Regions from separate parts of the Paenibacillus sp. J22P218 genome, predicted to be linked through region 2. Evidence: riboswitches for the same ligand, from Rfam matches in the RefSeq annotation. Region 2 holds a riboswitch; the other holds the start of a gene.
What was found. Region 2 has a riboswitch for cyclic di-AMP ahead of AC0YN0_RS30275 (C40 family peptidase). Riboswitches for the same ligand answer to the same signal wherever they lie in the genome.

Region 1: it holds a riboswitch for cyclic di-AMP, as region 2 does, so the genes downstream of both, AC0YN0_RS27765 (ABC transporter ATP-binding protein) here and AC0YN0_RS30275 (C40 family peptidase) in region 2, are expected to answer to the same signal.

What each region holds. Positions count from the first base shown of each region.
Region 1 covers NZ_JBWDNL010000008.1:64,578-67,988, forward strand. The annotation lists gene AC0YN0_RS27755 (ABC transporter permease subunit) at 1-395, opposite strand, end outside; gene AC0YN0_RS27760 (ABC transporter permease subunit) at 422-1,219, opposite strand; gene AC0YN0_RS27765 (ABC transporter ATP-binding protein) at 1,226-2,110, opposite strand; cyclic di-AMP (ydaO/yuaA leader) riboswitch at 2,232-2,395, opposite strand; gene thiD (bifunctional hydroxymethylpyrimidine kinase/phosphomethylpyrimidine kinase) at 2,567-3,406, opposite strand.
Region 2 covers NZ_JBWDNL010000011.1:40,447-43,857, reverse strand. The annotation lists gene AC0YN0_RS30280 (MFS transporter) at 1-696, shown strand, start outside; gene AC0YN0_RS30275 (C40 family peptidase) at 824-1,300, opposite strand; cyclic di-AMP (ydaO/yuaA leader) riboswitch at 1,304-1,497, opposite strand; gene AC0YN0_RS30270 (hypothetical protein) at 1,850-2,677, opposite strand; gene AC0YN0_RS30265 (M1 family metallopeptidase) at 2,705-3,411, opposite strand, start outside.

The DNA of each region.
Region 1 (3,411 bases), on a different contig from region 2:
TTTAATATAAGGACATTGGCTAACGCCCCCAGTATTTTCGCCGTAACGATTTGATTGCGCGATGCCGGTTTCGTGAATAAAAACTCTGCCGTTTTATCCCGTTCTTCCTTTGCGATAATATTAGCCCCCAGCATAACCGCATGGATCGTTGCCATCAACAAAAAGTATAGGGCCAAGATTCCAAAATAACCGCTAGCCTTGGATAGATCCAGATCCCCCGAGCCCATAAACGCTTTGAGAGCTTTGGGCATATCATCCATCATGCTGTTAAGTTGCCCGCTGGATGCCGTTGCTTCATATTTGTTCATGCCGCTTGCAAGCAACAGAATGATTCCAATGCTCCAAAAAATAATCGATTTCCGGTAACATTTCAATTCCCTAACAAAGATATTCATTTTGCACCCCTCCTCTTCGTTTTCTCCTATACAGCATGAACATCTTTTTTTCTATAAATAACATAGCTGGCGGCAATCGAAACAACAATGATGCTGATCGCTGCTGCGAAATAAGATGCTTCATAATTGGAGCTTTCGATAATAAGCTTAGGGTCAAAATATTTAAATGGAGACAAGTAACGTTTAGCTCCGTCATCACCTGCCGAAACGAGCATGCCAATCACAAAAAAGGCAAATACGGTGCTAAGCGAAACAGATAAAACAGCCTTAATCTTAGGAAAAACAACGGAAACGATCATTCCTATAGCAAGAAAAATGAGCTGAATAAACAACAAAGTTAGCGAAATCATAAAAAATAGTTTCCCGCTATAATCATCCGTCTTCACCTGTACAGCCATGAGGTTTGCCGCAATGAGATATAGAACATTCGTAACCGCTAACGAAACAACGGCTGCCATCAGCTTGGAGGTCATTATTTGCGTCCGCGTTACGGGTTTCGTTAATAAAAAATCTGCCGTTTTCTCACGAATCTCCTTGGAGACAATCGACGTTCCCAGAATCATCGCTTGAATAGCGCCGCAGAGCGTAATGTACATGAAAATATAAGAATAAAAGCCTAGAATGGTCCCGATGCTTTCGAGCTCAATTCCGAGCGCCTTTCTGACGCCTTCGGGATAGCCTTCCAGCACCTTGGTAAATTCGTCAATGTCCTTGGACAGGCCAGGGAAGAGCGAGAGGAATAAGATCATGATGCCTATTAAAGAGAGCGTCCATATCAGCATCGATTTTCTGTACGCCTTCAACTCATGCACAAACATATTCATCGCCGATCAGACCCCTTTTTCATAATAATGCATAAAGATTTCCTCAAGGTTCGGCTCTTCGATCCACAGGTTTTCAATATCAATTTCAGCTATTTTTCTCATCACATGGTTAATGTTGCCTCTAAATAAAAAGCTCGTTGTTCTCCCGTTCACCGAAATATTGTTCACGCCGGCCATATTGAAGAAGTTTTGTTCTAATTGTACGGATGTATCTACTGTAAACTTTTTATAATTGTTCTCTTTTAATGTACTGATTTTTTCGACCGTAACGATTTTTCCCTCTTTAATAATCGCAACTCGATTACATAACCGCTGAACTTCGCTTAATATATGGGAGGAGAATAATATCGTGGCCCCTCTTTTATTCTCTTCTTCAAGCAATTCGAAAAACTTTTGCTGCATGAGCGGATCAAGTCCGCTGGTAGGCTCATCTAGAATAATGAGCTTAGGACTATGGAGCAGCCCTTGAACAATGCCCACTTTCTTTTTGTTCCCCAAAGACAGGTCATCAATTTTTTTCGTTATATCCAGATCCATGATTTCGGCTAATTCTTTTATTCTTTTCTTGCAATCTTTTTTGAAAAAGCTGGCCGAATAATTTAACAGATCCGCAACCTTCATATTGTCGTAATAAAAAACTTCAGACGGCAAATAACCGATTTCTTTTTTGATTTCCGGAGCAAACTTGATGCAGTCTTTACCGAAAATGGTAGCGCTGCCGCTTGTCGGATAGATAAGAGATAGTAACGTTCGGATCGTCGTTGATTTTCCTGCCCCGTTCGGTCCGATAAAACCAAAAATTTCCCCCTCTTCAATGGAAAAACTAATGTCCGTTATTCCTCTTGATTTGCCGTACGTTTTGGTCAGTTTGTTAATTTCGATCGCATTCATTGCGCAGCCTCCCCGTATTCACCCTGTTTTTACACAACAAAAAAAAGCCCAGAGAGCAGAGATACTCTACTCTCGGACTTCTTGCATAACGAAAAAGACGAGCCTATGCAAGGCACGATCGCGGTTCTCTCAATACGCTTACGAGGTTAGCTGTCGGATTCGGGCTTGAGAGTGCCCTACCTCATGCTTGCTAAGGCAAGCGAAAGGATTCACCCCATGAAACCATTGTAATGGTTTCGGTCGGTTCCCCCGTTTCCCGGTTCGGGAATTTAGCGTTTGACTAATTTAGTTGTTGAACAAATCATACGCTCAACCTTATGCAAAGTAAAACCGAAATGGAGAAGGTTTAAGCTGATTTTTGACCTAAAATGCGGATGGCGTCGGCTAAAATGGATAGTGGCACTTATTATCGATCGGAATGCCATTATTTGCTTTCGTTTTCGTCATCTAGCATGCTTAATATGGATTTCCAGAGATAGGCAATCGGCTCCGCCCGAACGCCCAGTGATTCGTTGGTCCGCGGCCGCCGCCGATATGTATCCCGTCCTCGATCGCTGCTTGGATGAAAGCTTTGGCCTGGCGCATCGCACCCTCAACGTCAAGCCCCCGAGCGAGTCCGGCTGCAAGAGCAGCTGAGAATGTGCATCCCGTGCCATGCGTATGTCCCGTAGCGATTCGCTTGCCTGCCAGCTCGGTAAAATAACGGCCGTCGAACAGCAAATCCACGGCTTCCGCTCCCTCGTCATGACCGCCTTTGATAATGACATGTCGGGCACCGAAACCGGCGAGTCTCCTTGCCGCTTCTTCTTTATCCGTCTTACTCCGAATAGAGTTGCCCGTAAGCTGCTCCGCTTCCGGTATGTTTGGCGTCACGACCGCCGTAAGCGGCAATAGCTTGCCCGTTAAGGCGCGAATTGCCTCTTCTTGCAGAAGTACCGCGCCGCCTTTGGCTACCATAACCGGATCTACGACAACCTTCGTCCATCCGAACGTCCGGATCGCTTCGGCAACTGCTACTATGATTTCGCTGCTGAACAGCATTCCCGTCTTAACGGCATCAACCCCGATATCGTTGCCGACCGCATGGATTTGCCCAATAATCGCATCCGGACTCATTGGGTATACGCCATGTACGCCAAGCGTATTCTGGGCAGTCACCGCCGTGATTGCGGACATGCCGAAGACGCCAAGTTCTTGGAACGTTTTCAGATCGGCCTGAATGCCCGCGCCTCCGCCGCTATCGGAACCTGCGATTGTTAAAGCCCTTGCAACCTGTTGCCTTGAATAGGTATCCATCTATA
Region 2 (3,411 bases):
GGCAAGCTGGACGAGCAGATCGGCTTTCAACCGCCGAAAGCAGTGGTGAGCAGCAGCCTGGAGCAAGAGACGGCGGGTGCAAGAACCGGTTTATTCGGTTATCCGCGCACTGCGCTTCCGTTCTTGCTGCTGTCGGCAGCGTTCTTCATGATCTACGTAGGCATGGAGATGAGCTTCTCCAATTACTTGCCTTCCTTGCTTATTGAGCGTTCGCAGGTAGATGAGTCGAGTGCTGCGGCAGCGCTCAGCCTGTTCTGGGCAACAATGGTGTTCGGACGTATATTTGCAGGCACGTTGGCGGAGAAAATGGGGTACGCGAAGTATTTGTTTATTGCTACTGGCGGAGCAACGATCGTGTTCGCATTAATGGCGCTCATGGGTCAACTCAGCTCGATGCTCTTCTTCGTCGCCTTAAGCGGTCTGTTCTTCTCGGGTATATTCGGTATCGCCCTTGTCTATGCGAACGCGTTAATCCCAGGCATGACTGAGCGGACGACGAGCCTGCTCGTAGCATGCGGCGGGCTTGGCGGGGCAATCTTCCCTCGCGTTACCGGCTGGTTCATGGATCGATATGACGGCGGGGTTACGCTTTGGTATGTAAGCGTACTGGTTCTGATCATGCTGCTCGTACTGGGCGCAATGCTTGTGCTGGGCAGAGGGCAGTCGCAGCGGCGCGATGCTGTGCGTAATAGATAGAAAGTAATAGGCCACCCCAACAGCCCGCAGGCTGTTGGGGTGGCCTATTTTGTCAGAAAAACAACAAAGCCGCAGACTGTTGTCTCGTGTGGACGAACAGAGTGCGGCTTTGTTGTAAAGGGTGAAACTATTTTGCGTCGGCGTAAGTAGTGAATGCTTCCTCGCTAAGAATGCGACGTGCTGTCACATAACGAGGTTTGTAGTAAGAGGAATCGAGCTTGTCGACTACAACGCCGCGGCTAACCGAAGCGTGTACAATCTTGCCGTCCCCTATGTAGATACCGACGTGGGAAATTGCGCCGTTGTTGCCGCCGCTTGTGTCGAAGAACACAAGATCCCCGGCAATCAGGTCATCTTTAGCGACCTTCGTGCCAACTGTTGCTTGATCGGAGGAAACGCGAGGAAGATCGATGCCCATCTTAGCGAACACATAGCTCGTGAAGCCGGAGCAATCGAAGCCTTTCGCGGTAGTTCCACCGCTTTTGTACGGAGTACCAATGACGTCATTGATAAATCCGTTCATTTTGGAGTCTGCGAAAACGCTTCCCGCTTGAAAAGCGAGCAAGAGCGCAAGCCCCAAAAGCATTACGGTAACCTTTTTCAATTGTGAAACTCCTTCCGGTGCCGACGAGGTTAGCTGTGGGGTTCGGTTGAAGGTTCCCTATGATTCCTCAGGCGCTACGAACAAGTCGATGATGTCCTCTTCTACAGAGGCGGTATGACTTATAGCCGTGGCGTCGGAATCAATTCACCCAGAGTGGTTCCCCCGTTTTCCGCTAGGAAATTAGGCAGTTTTGTTTTGCTCTTGACAATTATTCGATTATTTTCATTGATCTCCTGCCTTTCTAACAAAATTCTAATAATTCTCATGTAATCTTTTGACAAACTGCTTCGTATAATCATTTTTCATGTAATATTTAAGCCGCAACTAGGACCGAGGGACTAAATAATCGATACTCGATTTCATTAATTATGTGGATATTCTGTAAAGTATGACCCCAAGGTACTAATGGTGAGAGGATTCTCATCTTTCTAGCAAAAAAGGCTGTCGCCGTCATTAGTAGGATGATAACGTAAAAACCCCCGAATTCGCCATAATAGGACAGGCGTAAATTCGGGGGTATTTGAGCTAAAGCGGGCTAAGATAATGAAGCTACTTGGATTGCAGGCATTCGTATTGGGCGGCAATGGTCCATACTCGGACGAGCGTTCGCACCAAGTTGTAGCCTTGATGAAGGATGAGCGCGAATAGTCCGGCCCATAGCAGCGATACGCCGGTGATGAGAAGTCCTAATCCGGCTCCGATGGCCCACATAACCAGCGAGATGGCAGCGAATGAGATGATATGCCTCAGAGCGCGCCCGAGCGAGTGGAGGATGCCTTCTTTTGAAGCGGCGCCAAGCTGCATGGCCAGGAAGAGCAGATGCAGCAGCACGCCCCAGAACAGCCATAGTCCAGCGCCGGGAAGGACGGATTGCAGCAGGTCGACGTTCGATCCGCCTTGCAGGTATGCGTCGAGCGCATGAGGCAGCACCCAGAATCCGGGAGCAAGTGTTAGCGCGGCCTCCGCCCAGTGGAGCACCATGACCGGTTTCCAAGCTTTGCGAATGCCTTCTACAAATTTAGTGCCGCCGCCGGACACGCCTTCGCCTCGCGTACTAGAATGGTGCAGCGAATAGAACAGTCCGGCATTGAACAGGGGAGTCAGCAGCATGCGGATGGCGAACAAGCCGCCTAGCATCCATACATAAGGCGTAAGGATGTCCGTCTTCAGCAGTTGGAACTGCGCTTCGGTCAGAAAGAGGTGAACGGCTGTATCAGACGGGTATGCAGCTGGAAACCGGCGCAGCAAGGGCGAGACGACCGAATCGATAAATCGATAGAGGAAGAAGCCCCATAGCAACTGATACAGAAATAACAGAATGATGAGGTGGAAGTGCTTGACCGCAAGCTGCCAACCTTGCTTCATATACATTTTCATATTCGATCGCTCCTTGCGCGCTTATACTTACCAGCTCAGCGTACCTAACAGTCCCTCGATCAGCTTCGATACGCTGATGCCCCACCGGATGCGCGTCTTGTCCGGCAGATCGGCTTGCATATAGTTGTTGATGAGCTTATTGTCGAGTACGTTCGAATGCTCGGAATCGATCATCGCCCATTGCAGAGGAGCCGTATGCACTTGCGTAATCTGGACGTGGGAGTCGTCGGCATCCCATAGCTTTGTCACCGTCGCGCCGTCCGTGAACTGCAGCGTGATCGGGATTTGACCGCTTACACCGCCGTTCCGCTTCACGAGCACGGTCGATTCATAGAGCTTCTGGCCGTCCTGCTCAGTCGGTTTCACTTGAATCGATTCGACCGAGTAGTCGGACATTTGGTTCGCGTAAACGTATCCGCTGAAGTAGTCATGCCACTTCGTCTTCGTTACCTGTTCGACAACGCGCTGGAAGTCGGCAGTCGAAGGATGCTTGAATTTGTATTTTTGAAAATAGGTCCGCATAATCTTCGCCATTGTCTTGTCGCCGACCTGATGCTGGATGCCGACAAGGACAAGCTTCGCGCGCAGATAGACGTTCTCCGCGTATTGATTATGGCTGCTATAAGCCCAAGACGGCTGCTTAAGCGGCGCAGGGTCCGTCATATAGCTCGCTTCAATCCTGAGGTTCGGCTCAAGTCCGTAGGCGGACTCCATGACCATATCCTCGGCATAGG